DNA from 4 places in the Rhodococcus sp. B7740 genome. Region 1 is predicted to be linked to each of the others. Evidence: predicted binding sites of a transcription regulator. Region 1 holds the regulator's gene; each other region holds the start of a gene.

Evidence for each region. The regulator LexA, encoded in region 1, represses DNA repair genes until DNA is damaged. The targets are predictions, from matches to a motif close to CGAACANNTGTTCG.
Region 2: the regulator LexA is predicted to act here: its motif matches at 4,170-4,183, upstream of NY08_RS24420 (HNH endonuclease signature motif containing protein).
Region 3: the regulator LexA is predicted to act here: its motif matches at 2,570-2,583, upstream of NY08_RS18525 (HNH endonuclease signature motif containing protein).
Region 4: the regulator LexA is predicted to act here: its motif matches at 2,517-2,530, upstream of NY08_RS20695 (DUF222 domain-containing protein).

Annotation. Positions count from the first base shown of each region.
Region 1 covers NZ_CP010797.1:1,349,014-1,356,413, forward strand. Annotated here, with positions in the region: gene hrpA (ATP-dependent RNA helicase HrpA) at 1-3,080, shown strand, start outside; gene nrdR (transcriptional regulator NrdR) at 3,093-3,557, opposite strand; gene NY08_RS06165 (hypothetical protein) at 3,658-4,068, opposite strand; gene lexA (transcriptional repressor LexA) at 4,453-5,136, shown strand; gene NY08_RS06175 (acyl-CoA dehydrogenase family protein) at 5,214-6,356, opposite strand; gene NY08_RS06180 (uracil-xanthine permease family protein) at 6,509-7,400, opposite strand, start outside.
Region 2 covers NZ_CP010797.1:5,205,171-5,212,570, reverse strand. Annotated here, with positions in the region: gene trhO (oxygen-dependent tRNA uridine(34) hydroxylase TrhO) at 1-458, opposite strand, end outside; gene NY08_RS24430 (alkaline phosphatase D family protein) at 480-2,129, opposite strand; gene NY08_RS24425 (cryptochrome/photolyase family protein) at 2,257-3,729, shown strand; gene NY08_RS24420 (HNH endonuclease signature motif containing protein) at 4,198-5,583, shown strand; gene NY08_RS24415 (iron-siderophore ABC transporter substrate-binding protein) at 5,892-6,947, opposite strand; gene NY08_RS24410 (SDR family NAD(P)-dependent oxidoreductase) at 7,051-7,400, shown strand, end outside.
Region 3 covers NZ_CP010797.1:3,982,329-3,989,728, forward strand. Annotated here, with positions in the region: gene NY08_RS18515 (response regulator transcription factor) at 1-210, opposite strand, end outside; gene NY08_RS25915 (hypothetical protein) at 339-1,058, shown strand; gene NY08_RS18525 (HNH endonuclease signature motif containing protein) at 1,134-2,555, opposite strand; gene NY08_RS18530 (DinB family protein) at 2,925-3,500, opposite strand; gene NY08_RS18535 (CPBP family intramembrane glutamic endopeptidase) at 3,524-4,267, opposite strand; gene NY08_RS18540 (YhgE/Pip domain-containing protein) at 4,287-5,558, opposite strand; gene msrA (peptide-methionine (S)-S-oxide reductase MsrA) at 5,693-6,205, opposite strand; gene NY08_RS18550 (NADP-dependent oxidoreductase) at 6,263-7,294, opposite strand; gene NY08_RS18555 (Cof-type HAD-IIB family hydrolase) at 7,355-7,400, shown strand, end outside.
Region 4 covers NZ_CP010797.1:4,449,720-4,457,119, reverse strand. Annotated here, with positions in the region: partial or broken gene NY08_RS20705 (NADH:flavin oxidoreductase) at 1-131, shown strand, start outside; gene NY08_RS20700 (HNH endonuclease) at 165-845, opposite strand; gene NY08_RS20695 (DUF222 domain-containing protein) at 842-2,491, opposite strand; gene NY08_RS20690 (hypothetical protein) at 2,632-2,904, shown strand; gene NY08_RS20685 (IclR family transcriptional regulator) at 2,901-3,683, opposite strand; gene NY08_RS20680 (CoA transferase subunit A) at 3,827-4,588, shown strand; gene NY08_RS20675 (3-oxoacid CoA-transferase subunit B) at 4,585-5,226, shown strand; gene NY08_RS20670 (aldo/keto reductase) at 5,295-6,143, opposite strand; gene NY08_RS20665 (phospholipase D family protein) at 6,198-7,400, shown strand, end outside.

The DNA of each region.
Region 1 (7,400 bases):
ACCCCGTCGACGCGACGTGCCAGGCCGTCGACGAGTTGATGGCCGAGGGCGACGGTGACATTCTGGTGTTCCTGTCCGGTGAGCGCGAGATTCGCGACACCGCCGACGCCTTGAACGACCGAAATCTGCGCAACACCGAGATCGTTCCACTCTATGCGAGACTATCTGCGGCCGAACAACATCGAGTGTTCTCCCCGCACTCGGGCAGGCGCGTGGTGCTCTCGACGAACGTTGCGGAAACATCGCTGACGGTCCCCGGAATCCGCTACGTGGTCGACCCGGGTACCGCCCGAATCTCGCGATACTCGTTGCGTACCAAGGTTCAACGCCTTCCCATCGAGCCGATCTCCCAGGCATCGGCGCGGCAGCGGGCCGGCCGCTGCGGCCGCGTCGCCGACGGCATCTGCATCCGGCTGTACTCGGAAGAAGATTTCGAGTCACGTCCGCAGTTCACCGAGCCGGAGATTCTGCGTACCAACCTGGCGTCGGTGATCCTTCAGATGACCGCACTCGGGCTGGGCAAGATCGACGCGTTCCCGTTCGTCGAACCACCCGATCCGCGGAGCATCCGAGACGGAATCGGACTGCTCGAAGAGCTCGGGGCACTGAAGCCTGCCACCAAGGACGGCACCGCGGAGCTCACCCCCATCGGCCGGGAACTCTCGGCGCTTCCGGTCGATCCACGGATGGCGCGAATGCTGGTCGAGGCCAACGGCAACGGATCTCTCCGCGATGCGTTGGTGGTCGTTGCCGCGCTGTCGATCCAGGACGTTCGGGAGCGGCCGGCAGAGCATCAGCAGGCGGCGGACGAGAAGCATGCGCGCTTCGCGGTGGAGAACTCCGACTTCCTCGCGTACGTGAAGCTGTGGACCTATTTGCGCGAACAGCGGAACGAGTTGTCCTCCAACCAGTTCCGCCGTATGTGCCGCACCGAGTTCCTGCACTACCTACGTATTCGCGAGTGGCAGGATTTGCACGGTCAGCTACGTCAGATCACCCGTGGCCTCGGGTGGACGGTTCCCGACGCCGACTCCACCGAGACCGCGCTGCATCAGTCGCTGCTGTCCGGACTGCTCTCGCACATCGGGCTCCGGGAGGGTGACAAGCGTGAGTTCCTCGGCGCGCGTGGGGCTCACTTCGCGATCTTCCCCGGGTCGGGTCTGTTCAAGAAGCCCCCGCGCTGGGTCATGGCCGCCGAATTGGTCGAGACCGGACGCCTGTGGGGCCGGATGGCTGCGCGCATCGAGCCCGAGTGGGCCGAGCGGTTGGCGCCGCACCTGGTCAAGCGGACGTACTCGGAGCCGCACTGGTCCATCAAACGGGAATCGGCGATGGCCTACGAACGGGTGACGCTCTACGGCATTCCGTTGGTGACGCAACGTCCGGTGAACTATCACCGCATCGACGCCGAGGCGTCTCGAGAGCTGTTCATCAGACATGCGCTGGTGGAGGGTGAATGGAAGACCCAGCACGCGTTCTTCCACAAGAACCGGGCGCTGCTCGACGACGTCGGTGAACTAGAACATCGCGCTCGGCGACGAGACATCGTGGTCGACGACGACGCTCTCTTCGACTTCTACGACGCACGTATCGCCCCGGAGGCGGTGTCGGCGCGACACTTCGACACCTGGTGGAAGAAGGCACGCAGACAGGACCCGCACCTACTCGACTTCACCACCGCCACCGTCGTCAACTCCGACGCGGCCTCGGTACTGACCGGCGCGTATCCCGACGCATGGCGACAGGGCGAGATCCAGTTCCCACTGACGTATCAGTTCGAGCCGGGCACCGCGGCCGACGGAGTCACCGCGCGCATTCCGATCGCGCTGCTCGCTCAGGTACAGCCGGTGGGATTCGACTGGCTGGTCCCGGGAATGCGCGGCGAGCTGGTCACCGCATTGATAAAGACGCTGCCGAAGGCACTGCGGCGCAACGTGGTTCCGGCTCCCGACTTCGCGGCCGCGGCGTTGGCGGCCATGAAGCCGCGCGCGGAAACTCTGGTGACGGCGCTGGCCCGTGAGTTGTCCCGGGCTGCCCGGTGCGACATCACGGCGAAGGATTTCGACCCCGCCGCGTTGCCCGAGCATCTGAAGATGACGTTCGCGGCCGTCGACCCGTCCGGAAAGGTGCTGGGCAGCAACAAGGATCTGACTGCTCTTCGGACGAGCCTGTCGGGTGAGGTCGGCCGTCAGGTGGCGAGCGCGGTCGGCGACGCGGAGCGCGCACCCTCTCTGGCCTGGACCTCCGGCACGCTCGGTCGGTTGGAGCCGACGGTGACTCGGCAGGTCGGTGGACAGAAGGTCACCGGCTATCCGGCGCTGGTTCCGGAAGGACCCGGCGTCGCGGTGCGGGTCCTCAGCACCCCCGCCGAGGCGCGGGCGGCAATGCGCTCGGGAACCAGAACTTTGCTTCTGTCGACGGCTCCGAAGGGCACCAAGGCATTGCTGGCCGGCCTACCGACCGCGGAACGTCTTGCACTGGGCCAGAATCCGTACGGTGGAGTCGACGCACTCCTCGAGGAGTGCCGAGTACTTGCGGTCGAAGAGGCCATGGATGCGCACGGAGGACCGGTCCGGGATCCGGATGCCTTCGAGAAACTGAGGGCACTCGTCAACGCCGAGGTTCCGCAGCGCACCGCTGCGATACTGGCGTTGGTTCGCCCGGTGTTGACCGCCGCCCTGGCGCTGTCCGCGCAACTTCAGTCCTCCTCGGGCGAGCCGGCGGACGATGTTCGGGAACAGTTCGACGGCTTGATCTTTCGAGGGTTCGTCACCGAATTCGGCTCTCGCAGACTCGCAGACCTGCCGCGCTACCTCGCCGCGGCGACCAAGCGGTTGACGACGCTGCCGAGCAGTGCAGGCCGGGACGCGGCTGCGATGGACGTGCTCGATCGGGTGTACGCCTCGTACGGGCGACTGTTGGATTCGCTGCCGGAGAGCAGAAAGAACAGTTCCGGGGTTCAGGAACTATTCTGGATGATCGAGGAGTTGCGCGTCGGACTGTTCGCGCAGGGCATTCGCACGGCGTACCCGGTGTCGGAGAAGCGCATCGAGAAGGCGATCTCGGACCAGCGTCGCTGATGGGCGGGCCTGTCAGTCGATGTCTGCGGACTCGCGGTGCTTGCGCAGTTCGTGGATTTCCTTCTCGAAGTCTTCTGCCGAGCTGAACGAGCGGTAGACGGAAGCGAAGCGCAGGTAGGCCACTTCGTCCAGGTCGCGGAGTGGACCGAGGATGGCCAAGCCCACTTCGTTGCTGGGGATCTCCGCGGATCCCGCTGCACGGATGGCGTCCTCGACCTGTTGTGCCAGTAGGTTCAGCGCGTCGTTGTCGACATCTCTGCCCTGGCAGGCGCGACGGACTCCCTTGACGACCTTCTCTCGGCTGAACGGCTCGGTGACACCACTGCGTTTCACGACGGCCAGCACTGCGGCCTCGACGGTGGTGAATCGGCGACCGCACTCCGGGCAGGAGCGACGACGCCGGATTGCTTGCCCCTCGTCCATCTCACGCGAGTCGACCACGCGTGAGTCGGGATGCCTGCAGAACGGGCAATGCATGAGGGATCCTCCGTCGTAGCCGATGCTCCGACGACGAGCACGCACATCGGGGCAGTCTGTCGAGGATACTCAGTCTCCTCGAACCCGACGGTGCCGGTGGTCATCTGCCGGGCGTGTACTCGACGACAGCTCCGTCGTGCACCTCGACCACACCCGCCGGTTGCGCGCCGGCATCGGGGGCGACGGCCCGCAGGTTCGCGATGCCGATCAGCCCGCCCGCCACCACCAGGACCGCCAACACCGTCAGCACGATCGAACGCATCCGAACCGGCTGGCCGGCGAAGTGCGCCGAGGTCGCGTCGAACTCGCGATCGGCCTGCTCGCGATCGGTGACGTCGGTCCACGACGGATCGAGGACCGGGAGGCACGGTGAATTCTGTGTACGGGTTCCCGTGACACCGTGCGTTCCGATGGGACTCTGCAGAACGGGACGCGCCCGGCGGCGGCGCTCGACGGCAGTGGATCGGGCGCGGACACCGGTGGCGGTGGGGCGATCGGTGATGATGGTCATCGGAACCTCGACTTCGCTCGTTGGATCGATTGTTCGATCAGGCGTTCGATGGACGCTTGTTCGAAGTTCTATCACGAGCCTCCGACAAAGTCTGCAGAAAACGCGACACGAGTCGAACAGATGTTTGATTCAACAGCTGATACACGCTAGATTCGTGTCAGAAACCACACGCCACACGAGTCGACACCATCAACTCCAGTCCGCGCAGACCTACCACGCAGACCGGATCCAGGACACCAGCAGGAGGCCGACAGCATGAAGGACGAGACCTCGACGAGGTCGACCACGCTTTCCACGACCACCGGTTCCAAGGCGACCGGAGCCAGGGCCACCGCACCGAAGGCCGCAGCGGGTAAGCCTGCCGCGGAACCGACATCCAAGGCCATGGAAGTCGGCACCGACATCAGCGCGGGTCTGACCGAGCGGCAACGGAAGGTACTCGAGGTCATTCGAGCTTCGGTGACCGAGCGCGGTTACCCGCCGAGCATTCGAGAGATCGGTGACGCGGTCGGCCTGACATCGACCTCCTCCGTCGCTCACCAGCTCCGTACGCTCGAACGCAAGGGTTTCCTCCGGCGCGACGCCAACCGGCCCCGCGCGGTCGACGTCCGCGGTCTCGACGAGGTGCAGGCCGATCAGGCAGCCGCCGCGGTCGACGGATCGCAGGCGTCCGAGGAGCAGGATCGGCTGCCTACCCCGACGTTCGTGCCGGTACTGGGCCGGATCGCTGCAGGCGGTCCGATTCTGGCCGAGGAAGCCGTCGAGGACGTCTTCCCGCTCCCCCGCGAGCTGGTCGGACAGGGTTCGCTGTTCCTGCTCAAGGTGGTCGGTGAATCGATGATCGATGCGGCCATCTGCGACGGTGACTGGGTGGTGGTTCGTCAGCAGTCCGTGGCCGACAACGGCGACATCGTCGCTGCGATGATCGACGGCGAGGCCACCGTCAAGACGTTCAAGCGGTCCAAGGGCGAGGTGTGGCTGCTGCCGCACAACCCGCTGTTCGAGCCGATCCCGGGCAACAACGCCGCGATCCTCGGCAAGGTCGTCACCGTGATGCGCAAGCTGTAGGGATCGTCACCGAGGTGACACGCGAAGGGCCGCAGCACAGGAGTGCTGCGGCCCTTCGCGTGTCTCGGATCAGCGGATCACAGATTCAATCCGCGGCCGATGATCTCCTTCATGATCTCGGTGGTGCCGCCGTAGATGGTCTGTACACGGGAATCCATGTACGCCTTGGCGATCGGGTATTCCTTCATGTAGCCGTAGCCGCCGTGCAGCTGCAGGCACCGGTCGATCAGTTTGACCTGATTCTCGGTGGTCCACCACTTCGCCATGGCGGCTTCTTGCACAGTCAACTTGTCTGCGTTGAGCAGCTCGATGAACTTGTCCACCATGATGCGGGTGGCGGTGGTTTCGGTGGCCAGTTCCGCCAACACGAAGCGCGTGTTCTGGAACTTGCCGATCGACTTTCCGAAGGCCTTGCGGTCGCGGCAGTACTGGATCGTCATGTCCAGTGCCGATTCCATTGCCGCGGCGGCGACGACAGCGATCGAGAGTCGCTCCTGCGGCAAGTTCTGCATCAGGTAGATGAAGCCCATGCCCTCGTCGCCGAGCAGGTTGGCGGCGGGCACACGAACGTCGGTGAAGCTGAGTTCGGCGGTGTCCTGGGCCTTCATGCCGATCTTGTCGAGGTTGCGGCCGCGTTCGAATCCGGGCATGTCACGTTCGACGACCAGCAGACTGAAGCCCTGTGCGCCCTTCTCGGGGTCGGTGCAGGCCACGACGATCACCAGATCGGCGTTGATTCCGTTGGTGATGAACGTCTTCGAGCCGTTGAGCACCCAGTCGTCGCCGTCACGTACCGCCTTGGTCTTGATGCCCTGCAGGTCGCTTCCGGTTCCCGGCTCGGTCATCGCGATCGCGGTGATCAGTTCGCCGGAGCAGAATCCGGGAAGCCAGCGCGCCTTCTGCTCGTCGTTCGCGAGATCGATCAGGTACGGCGCGACGACGTCGTTGTGCAGGGTGAAACCGATACCGCTGTATCCGCCACGGGTGGTTTCCTCGGTGACGATGGCGTTGTAGCGGAAGTCCTTGACTCCGCCGCCGCCGAATTCCTCGGGCGCTGCCGTTCCGAGGAAGCCCTGCTTACCGGCCTCGACCCAGACGTCGCGATCGACGATGTTCTGCTCTTCCCACTTCGCGTGGTTCGGCGCTACGTGCTGATCGAGAAATTTCCGGTACGACTCCCGGAACAGCTCGTGCTCGGGCTCGAAAAGTGTGCGTTCCACGAATGTCTCCTTGTTCGGTGCATACCGGCAGCGACCACGCGAAATCTCTACGAATCTCGATCGCCGGTACGACTGACGTCACAGGGAAACACTACGTCCGCGGCGTCGGGGTGGTCGATGACCAAAACGCGCGCGATCCGTGACCGACCCCGCTAACGACCTCGGGTGCCTGCACTCCTGGCGAGCGCCGAGACGATCGGGTACCCCAGCAGGATGCCCACCGAACCCCAGGCGATACCGCCGAGTTCGACCGATCCGACGGACAGTGTCAGGTCACCGATTCCGGCGACCAGCGCCGCCGCAACGACGATGAGATTGACCGGGTCGGTGAAGTCGACCTTCGCGTCGGTCCAGATGCGTACGCCGAGAAGCCCGATCAGGCCGTACAGCACCAGAGTTGCGCCGCCGATGACTCCGTCGGGGACGGTGAAGATCAGCGCACCGAACTTGGGCGAGAACGCGAGCACCATCGCCGTGATCGATGCGACCCAATACGCCGCGGTCGAGTACACGCGGGTGGCAGCCATGACACCGATGTTCTCCGCGTAGGTGGTGGTTCCCGAACCGCCGCCTGCTCCGGCGAGTGTGGTCGCCAGCCCGTCGGCGATCAATGCGTCACCGGCCACGTCGTCGAGGTTCTTGCCGGTCATCGCGGCGACGGCTTTGACGTGTCCCACGTTCTCGGCGACGAGGACGATCACCACCGGCAGCGCCACGAGGATCACCGACAGCTCGAAGGACGGACCGCGAAACTCGGGCAGACCGATCCAGCTCGCCGCGCTCAGTGCGTCGAGGCGTGGTTGCGCGATGCCCCCGGTGACGGCGGCGAACACCCAACCCACGACGACACCGAGCAGAATTCCGAGTCGCCCGATCAAGCCGGGTCCGAGCGCCGTCGCCAGCAGAATCGCGATCAGGGTGACGGCTGCGATCAGCGGCTGTGCCTCGAACGACGTGGTGGCGGCCGGTGCCAAGTTCAGCCCGATGAGCACGACGACGGCACCGGTCACGACGGGCGGCATGGCCGCGTCGAGTACCCGTTGG
Region 2 (7,400 bases), 1.5 Mb from region 1:
GCGTTCTTGAACTTTCCGATCTCGGCTTCGAAGGCGTTGCGGCCATCGAAGAAGACGACGTCGTCGCCGCGGGAATCGACGAGCTCGTGCACCTGCTCTGGGCTCAGATGGGTGCCGCCGCCGACCACGCCGTCGGCGTCGACCTTCAGTTCGCCGGGGGCTCCGAAGGTGACGATCTCGTCCCGCACCCTCACGCTCAGTCTCGGGAAATCGTTTCCGAGCCCATCGGACCACTTGATGTCGGCCGACTTGAACGCCGGATAGCTGCGGGTGCCACGGACGTACCGTTTGACGTCGTCGACGTCGCCGCCGACCGTCGCGTTGATGCCGTGTTCTGAGATCAGGATGCGTCCGGTCAGGTTGTTGGACGCGGCCAGCGTCTGCTGCCACAGCCGGATCGCCTCGGGATCGGGCAGCGGAGTGAAGACGTAGAACAGGACGATTTTCGGTACAGCCACGCCGTCCAGTATGGCGCGTCGTCAGGCAGGCGGTGCCGCCGCCCGGACGCGCTGGGTGCCCGAGTCCACGGTGAAGCCCGCTCCCCAGTACACGCCGGTCTGCGGATCCTCCTTGGCGGTGAGGAACCAGTGGTCCATCCGAGCCGCAGTCTTGGTGAGCTCGAAAACGCCGAAGCCGTGGCTGTCGAGGTCCACGAACTTCACGTGGTGGTTGAGTGCCTTGAATGCTTCCTCGGCGACCCGGCCCAGCGTGTGCGGCGGAGTACGCGTCAGGTCGTCGATGTTGGCCGAGCTCACCGAGGTGACGACGAGTTCGGTCGCAGCGGGTTCCGTCGTTGCGTAGCGCGCCGCATCAAGCGGCACCTCGCAGGCCCACGCCGAATGGATGTCGCCGGTGATGAAGACGGTGTTGTCGACGCCAGCGTCGACGATGGCACCGAGCAGCTTGCGCCGGTCGGCGGTGTACCCGTCCCACGGATCGGCGTTGTACGGCAGGCCGCCCTCCGGGATTCCGAGAAGCGAGGTGACGGCCCTGGCCGCATCTCGATCGAGCGGCGGGATGAGGGTGGGCGTGATCATCACCGGATTGCCGACGATCTTCCACTGCGTCGGCGACGAGACGATCCCGTCGGTGAGCCACTGCATCTGCTCCGCACCGGTGATGGTCCGGTTGGGCGAATCGACCTCGGGCCCGTTGAACGGCAACACCTGCTGCAAACGGTAGGTGCGCAGATCCAGCATCGATAGTTCCAGCAGGTTGCCGAACCGGAGCCTGCGGTAGAGATGGCGGTTGGTCGCGGTGCCCGCGGCGCGTACCGGCATCCACTCGTAGTACGCCTGCTCGGAGTTGGCCTTGCGAGTGGACCAATCGCCCTCGGTGCCCGGGGTGTGATTCTGCGCGCCGGTGTCGTAGGCATCGTTGGCGGATTCGTGGTCGTCCCACGTGCAGATCCATGGCACACCGACATGCGCCGCCTGCAGATCGGGATCCGACTTGTACTGACCGTGGCGCTGACGGTAATCGGCGAGCGTGACGATCTCGTGGGTGGGCGAATGCTGCCGGATCACCCCGTCGCGGCCCGGGAACCCGCCCGTCTCGTACTCGTAGATGTAGTCGCCGAGATGGACGATGGCATCGAGGTCTCCCCTGGCGGCCAGATGCCGGTACGCACCGAAGTACCCCGACTCCCAGTTCGAGCACGAGACGACGCCGAAGCGCATCGCGTCGATGTCGGCGTCGTTGCGCGGAGCGGTGTGCGTGGTCCCGACGGCCGATACCGCGTCGCTCGTCCGGAAGTCGTAGAAGTACGTCGTGTCGGCAGCGAGGCCGTCGACGTCGACCTTGACGGTGTGGTCGGCGTCGGGGCCGGTTGCGACGGTTCCGGAGGAGACCACGTCACTCATGTCCGCGCTGCGGGCGATCCGCCACGTCACCGATACCTGAGGTCCGACGCCGGAGCCAGGGGTGGCGTCGGGCGTGGGAGTGACGCGGGTCCAGAGGACGATCGCGTCGGGCAACGGATCTCCCGATGCGACCCCGTGCAGGAAGCCGCGGTCGCTGCCCTGTGCGTGTGCGGTCGCAGGCAGTGTCGTGGCGACTCCGGCCACCGCGACGGCCACCGACGACGAGCGAAGAAACGTCCTTCTGGAAAGCGCAGACTCAGCGTGCATCGGGTCAGTCCATGCGATGGATGGTCGGTGGTCAAGTAAGGCGCGCCTGGGTCGGCGACAGTGTTCATCCTCCGGCCATGTGTCGGACGCGGGTTTGCCGCACAGGCGGCGGGAGAACACTGGGGTCATGGACGCTCTGTGGTTGTTCGGTGATCAGCTCGGCCCGCACTTTCACTCGGTGGACGAGCATGCCGAGCGGGACGTGCTGATGATCGAGTCCCTGCGCGTGTTCCGGCGTCGGCGTTACCACCGACAGAAGCTGCATCTCGTGCTGTCGGGTATGCGTCATCTGGCGGACGAGCTGGGTGACCGGATGACCTACCTCCAGACCGAGACGTATCGGGAAGGCTTGGCCGAGTACGGCAAGCCCGTGGTGGTGTTCGAGCCCACCTCGCACGCGGCGGAGAAGTTCGTCGCCGCGTTGCACGAGGAAGGCCTGGTCTCGGAGATTCTCCCGACGCCGATGTTCGCACTCCCCCGTGCCGAGTTCGCCGACTGGGCGGCCGAACGCGGCACCTTCCGGATGGAAACGTTCTACCGCGAGCAGCGCAAGAGATTCGATGTGCTGATGGACGGTGCCGACCCGGTCTCGGGCAAGTGGAACCTCGACGCCGAAAACCAGTCGCCACCGCCGAAGGGGCGTCTGACCCTGGGCGTGGAGGAACCGTGGTGGCCGACCGAGGATGCCATCGACGAGCAGGTGCGCGCCGACCTCGACGAGTGGGACCTCGACACCGTCGGAGTGGACGGACCCCGAGTATTCGCGGTGACCGCGGCCGAGGCGTCGGACGCGTTGGCGCACTTCGTGAATTACCGCTTGGACGACTTCGGCAAGTACGAGGACGCGGTGATGGCCGACGACTGGACGATGTCTCACTCACTGCTCTCGGTCCCACTGAACCTCGGCCTGCTGCAACCGCTGGACGTGGCGCATGCCGCCGAGGACGCCCACCGCGACGGCACTCCGCTGGCGAGCGTGGAGGGTTTCGTTCGACAGATCCTCGGCTGGCGCGAATACGTGTGGCACCTGTACTGGCATCTGGGGCCGGAGTACCTCGAGCGCAACAAGCTCGAAGCGCATGAGCCACTGCCGAATTGGCTGCTCGAGTTGGACGGCGACGCTGTGGTCGCGAAATGCCTGTCGTCGACGGTGGACGGCGTGCGCGACCGCGGCTGGGTGCACCACATCCCCCGACTGATGATCCTGGGAAACTTTGCGCTGCAACATGCTTGGGATCCGCGAGCGCTGACCGACTGGTTCGCAACGGCTTTCGTCGACGGATTCGCCTGGGTGATGCCAGTGAACGTGATCGGCATGAGTCAACACGCGGACGGCGGCGTGATCGCCACCAAGCCCTACGCCTCGGGCGGGGCATACCTGAACCGCATGACCGATTACTGCAAGCCGTGCGAATTCAACCCGAAGAAGCGACTGGGCGACGATGCGTGCCCCTTCACCGCCGGCTACTGGGCCTTCGTGCACCGGCACCGCGAGATGTTGGCACTCAATCACCGCACCGCGCGACAGGTGTCGTCGATGAACCGATTGAGCGACCTGGAGCAGGTATTGGAACAAGAACGACAGCGCGAGGTGTACTGACACGTTGGATCCTTGAACCGCAAATCTTCGATTCGCTCAGTAAGCTCGGCGAAACCGAGTGCAGTCGGATCCTGTCGAGTGTCTCGTTGGTATCAACCACGCAACGCCCACTGCGCCGGCTGCGACGCAGAGATCGGAACCGGCCGCCTTCAAGGTTCCTGCCGCAGCCGCCCAGCCGACCCAGCCCATCGCACCCAATCGTCGCTGCGCAATGACACTGCCGCAGAACTCGGCGTCTCGCCCAAACCCGCGTGCGGACGACCTTCAGGATCGGCGGTCCAGAGGAACGCACCAAAGTTCGGGTGTGCACTTTTCGCCCACAATGGCCGAGACATGCGATCTTCGGGTGCCGACGGCCCCTTACCACGACGCACCGACAGGTTCAGGATCGCGAATAGTTAAGCAGGACAGTAGTTTTCGATTGCACTATGGTTGCCAGTCGAACGCGCGTTCGATACACTTGCTCCCATGACCGCAGCGATCTGGCAACTGAGCGAGGCAGAACTCCTCGCCGAGTCTGCTGTGGTCTCCCACCAGATCCAACTGCTCGAAGCCCGCCGGATCGCTCTCGTCGCCGAGATCGACACCCGCGTCTCCCGGGAGAAACTCGGCTTCCCCGGACCCGCAGGCTGGCTCACCTCCACCACCCTGCTCTCACCGTCCAAGGCCACCAAGATCGTCGCCCTCGCCCGCGGACTGAAGAACTTCCCCGACATCGCCGACGCCGTGAACACCGGCAGCATCACCGTCGACCACGCCGCCTTGATCCTTACCTTCGCCGAAACCCCACCCAAGAACCTCCCCCCAGCAGGCCAGGACATAGCCCGGAAAGCGATGATCACCGCTGCCACCGGACCCGAAGCACGCACAGGCCGCATCCGGGAAGCGATCACCAAACTCCACGACACCTACGGCGGAAAGACACCACCCGCCGACGACACCGACCGCAACGAATTCTTCGCCTCCAAGACCTTGAACGGGCGGCTGGTACTCAGAGGAGACTTCGATGCGATCACCGGCGAGAAGCTGCTCACCGCACTCTCCCCGCTGACCGAACCACGACCCGCCGCCGACGGCACCCAAGACGATCGCAGCCCCGCGAGGCGCAGAGCCGACGCCTTCGGACACATCCTCGACCAGTACCTCGCCTCGAGTGATCGACCCATCGAAGGCGGTGAACGCCCGCACCTGAACCTGCACATCAGCCTGCGCGATCTCACCGACCTCCGCGACAGTGCCGACGCCGACGACATCGCAGACGACGAAACCACGCGCGCTGCAGCCGAATCCGACACCGGCGAAGTAGATCCGGTCGACATCAACACCGGACACTCCATCCACCCCGATGCGGAAGACGGGACGAATCCACCTTGTGCCGCAGATCGCGGCGCGTACCGGGACCTGTTCGGTGACGGCACCACCGTCGGGTGGCTGCCCTGGATGGGACCGCTCTCCCGCAACACCTCCCGGCAACTCGCCTGCGACTGCCTGCTCACCGCGATCGTCATGGACGAGAACGGTTCCCCGATCAACCTTGCTCGCACCGCACGCACCGTCACCGCCAAACAGAAGAAGGCGCTCATCGCCCGTGATCACACCTGCGCGTTCCCCGGCTGCGGCAAACCCGCCGCCTGGACAGAAGCGCATCACATCCGGCACTGGGCAGACGGTGGCCCCACCGACATGAACAACCTCGTCCTACTGTGCGGATTCCACCACCGACTCCTCCACCACTCCAACTGGGAAGTGTTCATCGGCGTCGACAACCACCCCTGGTTTATCCCACCGGCCACCGTCGACCCGTACCGACAACCCCGACCATCCCACGCCCGCGCAGGCCCCCACATCGCCTGAGCCTGCCCACACGAACCGCAGAAACAATCCAGCCCCGCACCGAGAACACGGTGCGGGGCTGGAAGAGACTGCTCGACAAACTGATTCGGGTGAAGCGCCAATGCCGTCACCGCAGTGATGCGGCACCACCTCGGGCACAGCCCGAACCTCCAGCGAAGGCCAGCATGGAGGGAGGGCGATAGAGAGCAGCCCGCGGACGCCATCTTCCGGGCTACGGCCGCCCATCTCTCGAACACGAGCTGCCAGATCGACCGTGGACTTCGGCGTTGTGCACGAGTCGCGTGGTTGCTCCGCTCCGCTCGATCAAGCTATGACGTGCCGGCGTCGAGCTTCGCGACAGCCTCGTCGATCATCGGCACGTAGCGCTCGAGTGCCCACGGCACCGTCAACGGATTGATGATGGACGACCCGGTGACGAAGGACTGATCCGTCGGCGCAACGACCGACCCGCGGGAAACAGCCGGAATCTGCTGGTACGCAGGCTGATTCTCGGTGTCGGTACGGTTCTGCGGATCCGAGTAGAACGTGAAGATCAGGTCGGAATCGTTCAGCAGATTCGCATTCTCCAAGCCGATGACCGACGAGTCGGTGCCCTCGGTCTCGTCGAGCGTGTTCACCACCGGGTCGACCTGCAACCCGAGACCGCGCACCATCGCGACGCGCTGCTCGTCGGCGAGGAACACTCCGAGCGTCCCGGGACCTGTGTTGTAGATGTACGAAAAGCTCACGTCCGAATACTCGGGGTGCTGGGCGGCGGCGTCGGCGAAGCGCGCCTTGATCTTGTCGATCTCCTCGGCTGCCTTCTGTTCCTCGCCCATGGCCTTGCCGATCACGGTGATCTGATCTTCCCAGGTGATCGTCCACGGCTGCTCCTCGTAGGCCACCACCGGAGCGAAGGCACTGAGCTTGTCGAACTGGTCCTGGGTGATGCCGGACCACGGAGCCAGAACGAGATCCGGCTCGAGGGCGGCAATGGCCTCGATGTTCAGTTCGGTTCCGCCGGTGAATTGTTCGGGAAGCTCGGCCCCCAGTTCGGTGACCGCGTCGTGTACCCACGGCAGGTAACCGGTGTCGTCGGCACCCCACGAATACTCCTCGACACCGACTGGGACGGTACCCAGCGCGATCGCCGTCTCGGCCGAGCCCTGACCGAGAGTCACGATGCGCTCCGGCTTCTCGGTGATGACCGCCTGCCCCAGTGCCGAATCGATGGTGACGGCCGCGAAATCACCGCCTCCCGACTGCTCGGGCCCGGCAGTGTCGGAGGACGAGCACGCACCGACCACCAGGGCCGACACAGCGAGTGCAGACAGCAGGGACACACGGCGGGCAGTCCGACGACCGGCCGACGAAGCAGAGAACATGGTTACCCTTTCGACAAGCAAAGAAGCGTTGAAGTAAGAGTAGGCTAACCTTCAATGAGGATTCAAATGCGCTGCGCAGCGCATATTCGCTACGGTGGGAGCCATGAGCCTTCCTCGTCCCGCCCCTGATCGGACAGCCGTCGTGACCGGAGCGTCCTCGGGAATCGGAGCCGCGATCGCCCGCGTGCTCGCATCCCGTGGCCATGGCGTCACCCTCGTCGCCCGGCGCGCCGACAAGCTCGAAGAGTTGGCACAGGAGATTCGGGCACGGGGAGTCCGAGCCGAAGTACTCGCAGCGGACCTCTCCGACCGCACGGCGCGAGCCGAATTGCTCGGCCGCATCACCGAACTCGGCCTGATCCCCGACATCTTGATCAACAACGCCGGCCTTTCCACACTCGGACCGGTCGCAGAATCCGACCCCGACGCCGAGATGCACATGATCGAGGTGGA
Region 3 (7,400 bases), 2.6 Mb from region 1:
GATCAACGCGAACCCGTCCCGCGCACCGGGCAGCATGACGTCGAGAATCACGACATCCGGGCGAAAGCCTGCCATCGTGGTGTCGAAGTCGTCACCGTCGGGCAAGGACGCAGCGGTGAATCCCGCGTCCTCGAACGCGGCCACCAGCGCCTCTCGGATGGGTAGCGAGTCCTCCACCACCATCACCCGGGGAGCGGAACTGTATGTCATGCCTCGATTGTCACCCACCAGCTGAAGTGATCCTGAAGATGCGGCCGGCTTCAGGGTGACTTCAGCTAGCGGCGGCAGGGTCGATGACAGACCGAAACGAACGACAAAGACTCGAACAAGGAGTGAACGTGAACGATCAGACTCAACCGATCCCCGCCGCATCGAACCCGGAGCCAGTCCCCGGGAACGCGGTTCGAGAGACCCAACCGAAGCGGTGGAAGGGACGGGTTCCGATGGTGGCGACGGCCGCAGCGGGACTCGCAGTAGGAGCGCTGGTGGCGTCGGCAGTCTTCGCTGCCACCGGTCCGGACGTCTCACCCGGAGTCTCCTCGGTGGCGTCGTCGTCGACCCTCGGACAGCGGACCGACGGCGGTGGCGGGTCGGATGTACCTGCGGTGCCGGCAACCCCGGACTCCGGTGACGGATCGACGGTGCCCGCCGCTCCTACACCGCCAGGATCTGCGGACGGCGCAACTCCTCCGGCACCGGCGGACGGGGCCACTCCGCCTGCACCGCCCGCCGGGGGTCCGGGCAAGGGTGCACCGGGTGGACCAGCTGAAGGTGGCCCGGGTGAGGGTGGCCCGGGCAAGGGTGGACCGGCTCCTCTGTGCGCCCCGGCTGACGATGCGACGCCGCCTGCTCCGGCTGACGGTGCGACGCCGCCTGCCCCGGCTGACGGTGCGACGCCGCCTGCCCCGGCTGACGGTGCGACGCCGCCTGCTCCGGCCGACGGTGCGACGCCTCCTGCTCCGCCCACTCCGGGTGCTGAGGGCGACGGCATGACACCGCCTGCTCCGGCCGATGGCGCGACTCCGCCCGCACCGCCGGCAGCTCCCTCGGGTTCCTGAATCAATCTCTTCCAGCCCCGCACCGTGTTCTCGGTGCGGGGCTGGGGTCGTCTGTGGGCTTGTGTGGTGCGCGGGTCAGGCGATGTGGGGGCCTGCTCGGGCGTGGGATGGTCGGGGTTGTCGGTACGGGTCGACGGTTGCCGGTGGGATGAACCAGGGGTGGTTGTCGGTGCCGATGAAGACTTCCCAGTCGGAGTGGTGGAGGAGTCGGTGGTGGAATCCGCACAGTAGGACGAGGTTGTTCATGTCTGTGGGTCCGCCGTCGCCCCAGTGCCGGATGTGGTGTCCTTCGGTCCAGGCGGCGGGTTTTCCGCAGCCGGGGAAAGCGCAACCGTGATCGCGGGCGATGAGGGCTTTGCGTTGTTTGGCGGTGACGGTGCGTGCGGTGCGGGCGAGGTTGATCGGGGAGCCGTTCTCGTCCATGACGATCGCAGTGAGGACGCAATCGCAGGCGAGTTGGAGGGAGGTGTTGCGGGAGAGTGGTCCCATCCAGGGGAGCCACCCGACGGTGGTGCCGTCGCCGAACAGGTCCCTGTATGTGCCGCGATCCGTTGCACGGCGGTCACTGCCACTGCCACTGCCGTTGTCCGGCTCGGTTGGTGCGTCGTCGATGATGGGGCTACCGGTGTTGATGTCGACCGGATCGCCTGCTTCTGTGTCGGATTCGGCTGCAGCGCGCGTGGTTTCGTCGTCGGCGATGTCGTCTGGGTCGGCATTGTCGCGGAGGTCGGTGAGATCGCGCAGGGTGATGTGCAGGTTCAGGTGCGGGCGTTCACCGCCTTCGATGGGTCGATCACTCGAGGCAAGGTACTGGTCGAGGATGTGTCCGAAGGCGTCGGCTCTGCGCCGGGCTGGGCTGCGATCGTCTCCGGTTTTGGGTGTCTCGGCGCCGTCGGCGGCGGGTCGTGGTTCGGTCAACGGTGAGAGTGCGGTGAGCAGCTTCTCGCCGGTGATCGCATCGAAGTCTCCTCTGAGTACCAGCCGCCCGTTCAAGGTCTTGGAGGCGAAGAATTCGTTGCGGTCGGTGTCGTCGGCGGGTGGTGTCTTTCCGCCGTAGGTGTCGTGGAGTTTGGTGATCGCTTCCCGGATGCGGCCTGTGCGTGCTTCGGGTCCGGTGGCAGCGGTGATCATCGCTTTCCGGGCTATGTCCTGGCCTGCTGGGGGGAGGTTCTTGGGTGGGGTTTCGGCGAAGGTAAGGATCAAGGCGGCGTGGTCGACGGTGATGCTGCCGGTGTTCACGGCGTCGGCGATGTCGGGGAAGTTCTTCAGTCCGCGGGCGAGGGCGACGATCTTGGTGGCCTTGGACGGTGAGAGCAGGGTGGTGGATGTCAGCCAGCCGGCGGGGCCGGGGAAACCGAGCTTCTCCCGGCTCACGCGGGTGTCGATCTCGGCGACGAGGGCGATGCGGCGGGCCTCCAACAACTGAATCTGGTGGGAGACCGCGGCGGCGTCGGCGAGGAGTTCACTCTCGCTCAGTTGCCAGATCGCTGCGGTCATGGGAGCAAGTGTATCGAACGCGCGTTCGACTGGCAACCATAGTGCAACCGAAAACTATTGTCCTGCTTAACTATTCGCTATCCAGAACCTGTCGGTGGGGTGTGGTATCGGACCGCCACGCCGTCGTACGCGTGCGATCTGCCGCCCTTGCGGCTTACCCGTACGCCCTCGGGCAGTCGATCACCGACGCCTGAGGCGTCGAACGGTCCGCACCAGATGTAGAACTCTGCCGCATCACGCACTACCCATCTATAGACGGGGAACCGTCGGCAGAAGATGTCCGCGTCGATTCCTCTGTACGACTGGAATCCGCGGGTGCGTATCTCGAACGAACTGGTACTTCAGTCCGTCATATCTTCGGATGAACTATCAATCAGCTTCTCTGGCAACACGTTCCAGTTCATCTCGGTAGGCGGCCCACCATGCTGCGTCGCCGTCGGTCATGTTTTCGTTCCCCAGTCGCAACCCGACGGAATCGTCGATGAGCTCGCGCACGATGTCTGCATGCCCGGCATGTCGATTCGTTTCGATGCACACATGCACCAGAACACGGTGCAACGTGACTTCCTGCTTCTCGGCGGGCCAGTGCAGTACGCGTCCGACGGTGTCGAGGTCGTTCGATTCGATGGTCTTGTCGGCGTGAAGCCAGGCCTCGCGATACAGGTCGACGATGAACTCGGAGGGTTCATCGGCGGCGGCCCACATATCGGAGTTCGCTTGCGCGACAGCTGATTTCTCCAGTTCGGTGAATCGGGCCGGGAATTCGCGGCCGAAGGTGAGGCCGAAATAGCCGTACTCGACGATCGCCAGGTGCTTGATCAAGCCCAGGAGATTCGTCCCAGTCGGCGTCATCGGCCGTCGTTTCTGGTACTCGGTGAGACCGTCGAGCTTCCACAGCATGTTCTCGCGGGCGATCCGCAGGTACTGGTGCAGCTCGTCTTTCATGCTGGTCGGCTCGCCCACGCTCGTCAGCTCACCGACGCGTGCCAGACCAGAGCGGCAGCCAGCGCGCCGAGTCCGTTCAACGACCAGTGCAGGGCGATAGGGGCGATCAAACTTCCGCTACGGCTGCGCAGCCACGTGAACACCACACCCGCCGCCGCAGTGGCCACCACGGCCAGCGCTATACCGACTATCTGCCCGAACAGCCCGCCGCCGAGAAACCCGCTCAGCCCCACGTTGCCCGCCGTCAGCCCGAGCGACGACGCGATGTGCCACAGACCGAACAGTAGAGATCCTGCAGCGAACACGCCGCGAGCTCCGTAGATGCGTCCCAACGTGCCGTGCAGAACCCCGCGGAATGCGAGTTCCTCCGGGATGACGGTCTGCAGCGGAATGACGATCATCGACGCGACGATGGCGGCGGATACGGTTGCGTATCGGTCGGCCATGAAGAACGGCCGAGTCAGCGGCAGCAACGCACCGATCGCGACGACGGTGAGGACGATCCCGACGGCTCCGAGTGCGTACAAAGATCCGGTCTTCCACTGCTTGGGAGACAGTCCCAGTTCGGCCCACCCCAGACCGCGACGGTTCGCCAGGACGACCAGCAGGACAGCGGCGATCGGAACCGTCGCGATACTGGCCCACACCGTGGTGAAGTGCGCGATGAGGTTGGTGCCCACGAGTACGAGGACGACGATGGCGACGTCGAGGTAAGCGTGGAAGGCGCGTCGTGGCGCCACGCTCCCGGCCGTGTTCACAGCAAGCATTGGAGCGAGTGTACTGGCGTCAGCTGAGAGCGCCCGGTGAATCGAGGCTTCGGTCGAGGCCTTTGCGGTCGTAGATGCGGGTGAACACCACGCCGAACACGAGCCCGATGAGCAGTCCGAGCGACGTCATCCCCACCGAGTGCAGCAGGCCTGCGTCGAGTGAGGCGTTGAAGTACAGGATCGAGCGGGTGCCGAGGAAGATCTGATGCATCGGCTCGAACTGCGCGAGCCAGGTGAAGAGCCGCGGGCTGGCTTCGAGGGGAATGGTGCCACCCGAGGAGGGCAACGCCAGGATGATGAACACGATCAGATTGATCAGCAGTCCTGCCGTGCCGAACGCGGACATCACCGCCAATGCCGTGATGCCGACCGCGGTGATCGCGAACGCGCCGTACATCCACAGGGTCCAGGCGTGGGTGATCGGCATACCGAGCAGATGACTGATCAGCAGATACAGGGCAGACACCAGCATGGCCAGTACGACCATGACGAGCCACTTCACGAGCAGCGTCCGGAAGCGGTTGATCAGGGTCGGTCCGCGATGGATGTACTTGGGACCGATCTCTGTGGGCGTGAATCCGAGTAGGCCGTCGACGAGTGCGCTGACGATGGTCGCACCGGTGAAGCCCGCCAGGACGAGCAAGAGCGCGTAGTAGAAGGCGGACAGGCCACCGCCGGTGCCGTCGGGCAGAGGATCGTATTGCGCAACGATCACATCGATCGGCTGCGCGAGGGTGAGAGCACTTGCACCGGCGAGCTGAGTCTCGCCGAGCTGTTGGCGTACCTGTTCGGTGATCTGCTGTCCCACAGTTTCATTGACCGACTCGAACGCCGGTGTTGCGACACCGGTCACGAGTGACATTCCGAAACTGCCCGCACGTGGGTTGGTGTAGACCGTGATGATCGGCTTCTCGACGTCCCCGGGAATCACGCTCGCCTGAGCGAGGATTCCCATTCGCTTGGTGAAATCGCTGGGAATGACGATGGAACCGTAGGCCTCGGCCGTCGACAGCAGCGATTGTGCCTGCGCCGGTCCGACTTCCCTGAAATCGACCTTCTCCGGATCGACGTTCTGCAGCAGACCCTCGACGATGTCGTTGCCTATGTTGCGTTGCTCGCCCGCGAGGGTGTCGCCCTCGTCCTGGTTGACGATCGCGATGGGTAGGTCGTGCAGATTGCCCCTGGGGTCGAGCACGCCGCCTAGATACAGCGCGGCGAGAAACGACATCAGGGTCGAGACCACCAGGATGGGCGCGAGCCAGAAACGCGGCGAACGAAGGACGTCGGCCATCGACCGAGGGGTTCTGTCGGAGGTCACCGCATCAGTGTCGCAAGTTCGGCTCCCGTGTGCGCGGTAGTTCGACTCTTGCTACGAGACCGGGATGGAGCCTGCGGAACGACCGCAGGCCCCCAGCCGCTGGACCGTCAGGCGTCGGCCCGACGCGGCAACTTCCACTCCGGGCGGACCCAGTGGCAGGTGTAACCCTCGGGGTACTTCTGCAGGTAGTCCTGGTGCTCGGGCTCGGCTTCCCAGAAATCTCCGGCCGCGGTCACCTCGGTGACGACCTTGCCCGGCCACAGTCCCGACGCGTCGACGTCGGCAATGGTGTCCTCAGCGACGCGCTTCTGCTCGTCGGTGAGGTAGAAGATGGCCGAGCGGTAGCTGGCACCGATGTCGTTGCCCTGACGGTTCTTGGTGGTGGGGTCGTGGATCTGGAAGAAGAACTCGAGCAGATCGCGGTACGTCGTCTGGGTGGGGTCGTAGACGACCTCCAGTCCCTCGGCGTGGTTGCCGTGATTGCGGTAGGTCGCGTTGGGGACCTCGCCGCCGGTGTAGCCGACGCGGGTGGAGATCACGCCCGGGAGCTTGCGGACGAGCTCTTCGGCTCCCCAGAAGCATCCTCCGGCGAGAATGGCGGTTTCGGTGGCTGCAGACATCGTTGCTCTCCTAGCTCTTTATCGATCGATACGTGGGGTTCAACGAACGAGGCGTCCTCATAATTCCGAATCGTGGGTGCGTTCTCCGACCTCGAGGACCAGTTTGCCGGTGTTGGCTCCGTCGAACAGCAGGTTCAGTGTCGATCCGAAGGCGGGGACGCCGCCGATCTCGATCTGCTCCCGCGCCGTCATCTTGCCGCTGGTGAGCAGTTCGGACAGTGCGTCGATGCCCTCCTGGTAGCGATCGAGGTAGTCGAAGATGATGAAGCCCGTCATCGACGCCCGATTGATCAACAGGGACAGGTAGTGCGCCGGGCCGGTTTGCGGATCGGTGGCGTTGTAGCCGGAGATGGCTCCGCACAACACCACTCGCGCTCCCTTGCGCAGCCGTGAGAGGGCCGCGTCGAGGATCTCACCGCCGACGTTGTCGAAATACACGTCGATGCCCTCGGGTGCAGCCGCCTTCAGGCCCTTGTACACCGACTCGTTCTTGTAGTCGATCGCTGCGTCGAAACCCAGTTCCTCGGTGAGCCACGCGCACTTCTCGGGACCACCCGCAATGCCGATCACAGTGGCTCCCTTGGCTTTTGCGATCTGGCCCGCGATGCTGCCCACGGCGCCCGCGGCTCCGGAGATCACCACGGTGTCGCCCTCGGTGAGCTTGCCGACGTCCATCAGGCCGAAGTACGCCGTCAGTCCCGGGAAGCCGAGCGCTCCGAGCCACGTGGGTGCCGGTGCGATGGATTCGTCGACCTTCTGCACCCCCGTGCCGTCCGACAGTGCGTGCTCGGTGACGCCGAACGAGCCCGAAACGATCTCTCCGACAGCATAATCGGGGTGGTGGGATTCCAGCACCCGTCCCACGGCGTGCGCCCGCATCACCTCGCCGATCCCGACGGGCGGTACGTACGAGCGCGCATCGTTGAGCCAGCCCCGCATCGCCGGGTCGAGAGAGACGTAGTCGACGGTGACGACGAACTCGCCGTCGCCCGGCGTGGGAATCGGTTCCTCGGTGAGGTTCCACGTCGACTCGTCGGGACGTCCCACCGGGCGCTGAGCCAATCGGATCTGACGGTTCACAGATGTCATCTACCGTTCCTTCCACGTCGAAGACAGGTCACCTCGACACTAGGGCAGAATGACGTCACGATGACCAACGCGCCGAACACCACCCGCCTCGCCCCCCGTCTCGTCG
Region 4 (7,400 bases), 2.2 Mb from region 1:
ACAACGAATTCGATCTGGTGGCCGTCGGACGTGCGCTGCTGTCCGACCCCGAGTGGGTGAACAAGGTCGGAGACGGCCGCGTAGACGAGCGCATCGAATTCACCCGCGACCACATTCAGCACCTGATCTGACCCAGCGGGCACTGGTATCCACGGCAGCATCGCCTAGAACGGCGGTGCTGCCGTGTCGTCTGTCTCGGGCCGTTGGTTGTCCGTTGGGTCGGGGTAGGCGATGATGCCGGAGTTTCCCGGTTGGGTGGGGATGTGTGGTCTGAGGTCGTTTCCGAGGATGGGGACGGCTGTGCCGTTGGCGGGCAGGGTGATTCGGGTGGTCTTCGATGTCGATGTCCACAGGATCGCTCCGCCGGGGAGCATGACGGCTTTCCAGTAGCCGGCGGTCTTGACGCAGTGGTGGTACTCGCACAGGCACTGCAGATTGCCCACGGTGGTCCAGCCGCCGCCGAGGGGGTTGCTGTGGTCGAACGGGTTCACGTGGTCGAGTTGGCAGCGGGCGGCGGGGCGGTGGCAGCCGGGGAAGCGGCAGTGTTTGTCGCGGAACCGGACCGCTGCGGCGGTGAGGGCGTCGGGTCGGTAGATCAGGGCCCGGTCGGTGAGGGGGTCGCGGGGTACCGACTTTCCGAGGGTGGGGTCGGCGGCGATGGCGGCTTCGAGTGCGGCGGCGAGGGAGGCGTTGCCGAGATAGAGGCCCCCGGGTGTGCGGCTTACCGGTGTGTGGATCGTGCGGCTGTTGGGCCGGATTGCGAAGGGCAGGTCGAGGGCAGAGCTGTGCCGTGTGCCCCGGCCGACAGGAGTATGGGTACAGAACAGCGCTGCGGCGGAGGTCAACGATTGCGTCCGCCGTTGCCTGTCCGCGCCTGCCCCGGTCTCGGTCTCGGTCTCGGTCTCGGTCTCGGTCTCGGAAGGAGCTGAACGGGCAGAGGTGTCCCCCGCTGGATCCTCCGTCTGATTGTGCATCGAAGTCGGTGACGTCGCCGTGCCCGGTTCCGGCGAGATAACTGTTCCTGGCGTGGGGCCCGTTGTCGGTGGTGGTACTGATGTCGGCGGGACCGTCCCGGGTCGCTCTGAAGCAGAGCCTGTTTCGGTTCGGTCGGGTGCAGTGCCGGACTCCGGTGAGAGCATGGGCCCAGGCGCTTGCGCTGCGTCGGAGCCACTGCCGGAATCGGTTCCGGGTCGGATGCAGATTGAGCTGCCGACACCGGTGCAGCTGGGGTGGTTGATTCGATGTCAGGCTCACCGCGCGCAGCGGATCCGTCCGACGGATCCGCCTCCGGGGCAGTGGTCGCATCGGAGTCGACATCATCGGAAGTGCTTGTGGTCAAGCAGGACTCGGCCTCGGTCTCGGGTTCCGAGTCGGTCTCAGGTTCCGAATCGGTCTCGGGTTCCGACTCGGTCTCGGTCTCGGGCTCCGGGTTGCTGTCGGTGCGGCTGTGGGTCTCGGTAGCGCGTCTTCCCGACGCAGTGTTCGTCCCTGAGTCTGCGTCCGTGTCCGCTGTCGCTGCCGACCCTGAGTCCTGTTCCCGAGCTCGGGTTTTCGGTGTTCGTTCCCATTCCCCGGTTTCCGGGTTCTGCACAGCCAGTCCGAGTTTCTCGGCGAGGGTAACTGCTTCGGTGAGCAGGATCTGCCACTGACTGCTGCGCGCCAACTCCCGAGCGAGATCAGGATCGATGGAACCGTGCCCGGCCAGATACGCAGGGTTCGCAAGCAACCCGATCAGGGTGGCTATATCGACCGTGACCATCGTCAACGGCACCCGCCGATCGGGCAACACCGCATCCGCCTTCGGGCAGTCATCCCGTCGGCACAGGCACGCCAAGCGCGATTCACCGTGCATGCGGGCCATGAACGCATCGCACAAGCGTTCCTTCTTCCCGCGCGGATCTTTCGGGCACAAGGTGTCGGCCATCTCCTCGAGCAACTGCCACGCAGCGGCAGCTTCCGGAGCGGTCAACTCCGCCCGGATCCGCGCCAGTTCCCCGGCCGGGGTGTAGGTGACGGTCCGGAACCTCTTCGCGAACTCGCGTAGTGCCGCTGCTTCTTCCGGGGCGACCCGCAGCAGGATGTCCCAGATCTCCTTCTCGAGCGGACCCGGTGACAACCGGTGGGCTGCTTCGACGACCTCGGCTTCGACGGAGGTGACGATGTCGTCGGAGAGGTTGTCGAGGATCCGGCACACCGTCCGCACCCGCGGAAGGTCGACCTCACCGCCCTCGAATGCTTTCCGTAACAGGGGCAGTCGGGTGTGCAGGGCGACGCCGACCGAGATATACGATTCGGCGACCGTCGCCGAGCACCCCAACGCGACGGCCATTTCGGTGCGCCCGTACCGGCTGTAATGCTTGCACTCGATGTCGTGGGTGATCCAGCTCCGATGGACCTCGTAACAGGCGGTGATCTTGCGGGCCGCCTGCCGATTCTCCGCACGCGCAGCAGCAGTCAACGCCTCCAATGACACGGTCGGTACAGCACCCATCTTCCCCCCCCGGTGAGCCGAAACAAGAACGCATGTTCGAACAAGAAGAACAGTAGCCCGGGCCACCGACAAAAATGCTGGAGCCGAACAGCAGGCGACTGACCTGCCATTGTTCGCCGCGTCGTTCTACACTCCACCCCATGAGCGAGCCTGATTTCACGGCGTCCGAGATGGCCGAGTTGCGAGCTCGGGCACACGAGGGCGATCACGACGCCCTCGACCAGTTGGTCGAACTCGCAGGTTCTCGAAACGACCTCGACGAACTCCGCTCTCTCGCCGATGCGGGCAGCAGCGATGCCGTCGACATCCTCGTCGAGCTCGCCGGTGAACGCGGCGACCGCGAGGAGTTGCAGCGGTTGGCCACCGCAGGCAGTCAGGACGCCGCGGACATTCTCGAAGAGATGGACAGTTAGCCGGGGCTGGGACGCTCCCCCAATTGCACGGTCAGTCGGTGGGCGGCGTCGAGCAGCAGCTTGCCCAGCTCACGTCGTCGATCATCACGGAATCGCGTCTCGACACCCGTCAGGCTCAGCGCCCACGCAGGACCTCCGGCACGGTCGAACACGGCAGCACCGAGACCCCAGCTGCCCTCCACCAGCAATCCAGGATTCACGGCGAACCCCGTTGTCCTGGTGAGTCCCACGCGATGTCGAATCGCGTTGTCCGAGTGCGTCTCTCCCCACTCGGGAACCAAGTCGACTCCACCCAGGTACTCGTCCACCTCCCGATCGGGAAGGTGAGCGAGAATGGCCAGACCTGCGGACGCCACCCCGAGCGGAAGCCGAATCCCCTCGTACAACACGTGCGAACGCAGCGGAAAGCTCCCCTCCACTCGAAGCAGGCACACGGTCTCCGCTCCGCGCCGGACCGACAGGAACGCACTCTCTCCGCTCTCGGCAGCCAACGCCTGCACTATCTTTCGAGCCTGGTCGGTGATGTCGTAGCGCAATGCCGCCATCGACCCGAGCAGGTAGATCTCCGGGCCCAGTGACCAGTGGCCGGTGGCGGCGTCGCGGTCGATGAACCCTTGGTCGGCCAGAGACGCCAAGAGGCGATGTGCAGTCGGTCGCGCGATACCGGTCGCCCGAGCGAGCGCGGTGGTCGAGGCACCCGACGGCTCCTCGCTTCCCGCCGCGCGCAGCAACGAACAGATCTTGCCGATCACACTTGCGTTGGCTTCCGCTGAGGTCACCCGCCCATAGTACGTCCACTCAGTGGACGCCGAGCCCGCATCCGTTCACCGAACGAGCAAAAACCAGCATTCGCCGGATCCAAATACACAGCTCAGGTTCACTGGGTGCAACGTTTGCTCAACGAACACATCAGGAGCTGCAAGTGACTGGAAAGACCTACGCGTCCGCCGCCGAGGCGGTCGCGGACATCGGCCGAGGAGCGACCATCGCGGTCGGTGGCTTCGGATTGTGCGGCATCCCCGACGCCCTCATCGAGGCCATCGCGAACACCGACGCCACCGAGCTCGAAGTGTTCTCCAACAACTGCGGCGTCGACGGCTACGGGCTCGGAATCCTGCTGGCAGCCGGACGCATTCGCCGTGTCACCGCGTCGTATGTCGGTGAGAACAAGGAGTTCGCCCGCCAGTACCTCGCCGGCGAACTGGAGGTCGAGCTCACCCCGCAGGGCACGCTCGCCGAGCGACTTCGCGCCGGCGGCAACGGTGTTCCCGCGTTCTTCACTCCGGCCGGAGTGGGCAGCCCCATCGCCGACGGCGGAATGCCGTGGCGCTACGCCGCCGACGGATCCGTCTCGATCGCGTCGCCGCCCAAGGAGACTCGGGTGTTCGGCGACAAGCGCTACGTTCTCGAGGAGTCCATCAATGCCGACTTCGCACTGGTGCACGCCGAGATCGGTGACACCGCAGGCAATCTCGTGTTCGACAAGACGGCGATGAACTTCAACCCCCTCGCCGCGATGGCAGGCAAGATCACCATCGCGCAGGTCGAGAATCTCGTCGAGCCGGGCGAGATCGATCCGGCCCACGTACATCTTCCCGGAGTGTTCGTCCAACGTGTCGTGCACACCGGGCCACAGGACAGGCGCATCGAAAAGCGCACCGTCAGTTCAGGAGTTCGAGCATGAATACAGGGTGGACACGCGACCAGATGGCCGAACGCGCCGCAGCGGAAATGGTCGACGGGGAGTACGTCAATCTCGGCATCGGACTGCCGACGTTGATCCCGGGGTACCTCACCGACGCGGTCAAGGTCACCCTGCACTCGGAGAACGGCATCCTCGGCACCGGGCCGTACCCCACCGAGGACGAGGTCGACGCCAATCTCATCAACGCGGGCAAGGAGACGGTCACCGTCAATCCCGGTGCCGCGTACTTCGATTCGTCGTTGAGCTTCGGCATGATTCGCGGTGGCCACATCGACACCGCCGTGTTGGGCGGCATGCAGGTCTCCCGCACCGGCGACCTCGCCAACTGGATGGTGCCCGGCAAGATGGTCAAGGGCATGGGCGGTGCGATGGACCTCGTGCACGGTGCCCGGCGCGTCATCGTCGTCATGGAACACACCGACCGCGACGGGAACCCGAAGATCCTCGACGCCTGCACTCTGCCGTTGACCGGACAGGGCGTCGTGAATCGCATCATCACCACCCTCGCCGTCATCGACGTCGTCGGCGACGGTACCCTCGCACTGGCCGAGCTCGCACCCGGTGTCACTTCCGAAGAGGTCACCGCCGCAACGGGATCCGCACTCACGATCCCGTGACACAGATGTCGTGATACCACTGTGGGCTCGAACGTATCGACAACGTTCGAGCCCACAGTTCGAGGTATCTAGTCCGGAATCATGTCGAAGGTGTCCGGGTTCGGGCCGTTACGGCCCTGTTCACCCTTGTCCAGGGCCGTGATGGCGTCGACGTCGGCGGAGCTGAGCTCGAAGTCGAAGATCTCGAAGTTGGCCTTGACACGCTCCGGCGTCACCGACTTCGGGAAGATGATGTTGCCCCGCTGAATGTGCCAGCGCAGCACCACCTGAGCGACGGATTTGCCTGTCGCGTCGGCGATTCGCTTCAGTTCGGGGTCGCCGAGAACGTTGCCCTGAGCGATCGGCGACCACGCCTCGGTGGGGATGGCGTGCTCACGGCCGTAGGCCCACACGTCGTTGTTGACGAAGTACGGGTGCACCTCGATCTGGTTCACCGCGGGGACCGTCTCGGTCTCCTCCGCCAACCGGTCGAGGTGGGCGGGCTGGAAGTTGGATACGCCGATGTTGTGGGCGCGCCCGTCGGCGACGAACTCCTCCAACGTCTTCCAGGTGGAGACGAAGTCGCCGTCGTAGCGAGTCGGGAGCGGCCAGTGGATCAGAAAGAGGTCCACGTAGTCGGTTCCGAGGTCGCTGAGGGTCTTGTCGAATGCCGTTCGCGCGTCGTCGGGCTTGTGGAAGCCGTTGTTGAGCTTGCTGGTGACGAAGACCGACTCGCGGTCGAGGCCGGAATTGCGAATGCCTTCGCCGACCTGCTTCTCGTTGCCGTACATCTCGGCCGTGTCGATATGGCGGTAGCCGATTTCTAGTGCCGTTTCGACAGCCTTCGCCGTCTCGTCGGGATCGATCTGGAACACGCCGAAACCGAGCTGCGGGATCTGCTTGCCGTTTCTGAGCGTGACGTTGGGTACCTGAGTCATGACGCTCGGGTGCCCGCCCTCTCGGTGCTTCAAACCGGATGAAATGATGCGGTCGTGATAGTGCAGCGCATCCGGCGCGTCGTCGACCGTGTCTCCGAAAGCCTCGGCCGATCCTCCTCAGCCTTGATCTCTCCTGAGCGGCACTTCGACCCCGCTCATCCGTGGTTCCTCACTGCCACCGAACGCGGCAACGACGACACTCGAATCACGGCCTGGACCGAGGGCAACCGCGTCCAGAATCTCGTGCATGGCAAGACGTACTTCGCGGCGTTGGCGAAGGCGCTCGCGAAGACCGAGCGCGACGATCTGGTGCTCTTCACCGACTGGCGCGGCGACCCGGAGCAGATGCTCACCGACGACGGAGTGACCGTCGAGGATGCGCTCGCCGACGTCGCGCACCGCGGTGGTGTCGTCAAAGGCATGGTGTGGCGCTCGCACATCGAGACGCTCGGTTTCACCGGACCGAAGAATCGCAAACTCGCCCTTCGCCTCGAGGAGGCCGGTGGTGAGGTGATCCTCGACCAGCGCGTGCTGGTGACCGGAAGCCACCACCAGAAGTTCGTGGTCGTGCGGTACGGCAGGAAAGATCTGCCCGACATCGCGTTCGTCGGCGGAATCGATCTGGCCCGTGCCCGACGCGATGACGCCGATCACTTCGGCGATCCTGTCTCACGTCCCTTTCCTCCAGAGTACGGCGAGATTCCCGCGTGGCACGACGTGCAGGTGCAGCTCGAGGGCCCAGCGGTGCGGGACGTCGAGGACGTCTTTCGCGAGCGGTGGGAGGATCCCGGAGCCCTGTCCCGACTGCCGTGGCACGCGATACCCGACATGATCCGAGGCGTGACGCGTGAGCCGTCGGAACTGCCGCCTGCGGCACCGGCTCCGGAACCTCGGGGCACGTGCTCGGTGCAGCTGTTGCGCACGTACCCCAGGCGGCGTCCCGCCTACCCGTTCGCGACCAAGGGCGAGCGCAGTGCAGCCCGGGCGTACGCCAAGGCACTCGACCGCGCCACCGAATTGATCTATATCGAGGATCAGTACCTGTGGTCGGTCGACGTCGCCCGCGTGTTCGCGGTTGCGTTGCGTCGCAAGCCGAACCTGAAGCTGGTGGTGGTGGTTCCCAAGCACCTCGACGACGACAGCGCACTCACCATTCCCTCTGCGCTGCTGGGGCACTCGGCCGCGCTCGAGGTCATCCGCGCTGCCGGAGGTGATCGCGTACTGGTTCTCGACATCGAGAACGACCGCGGGATACCT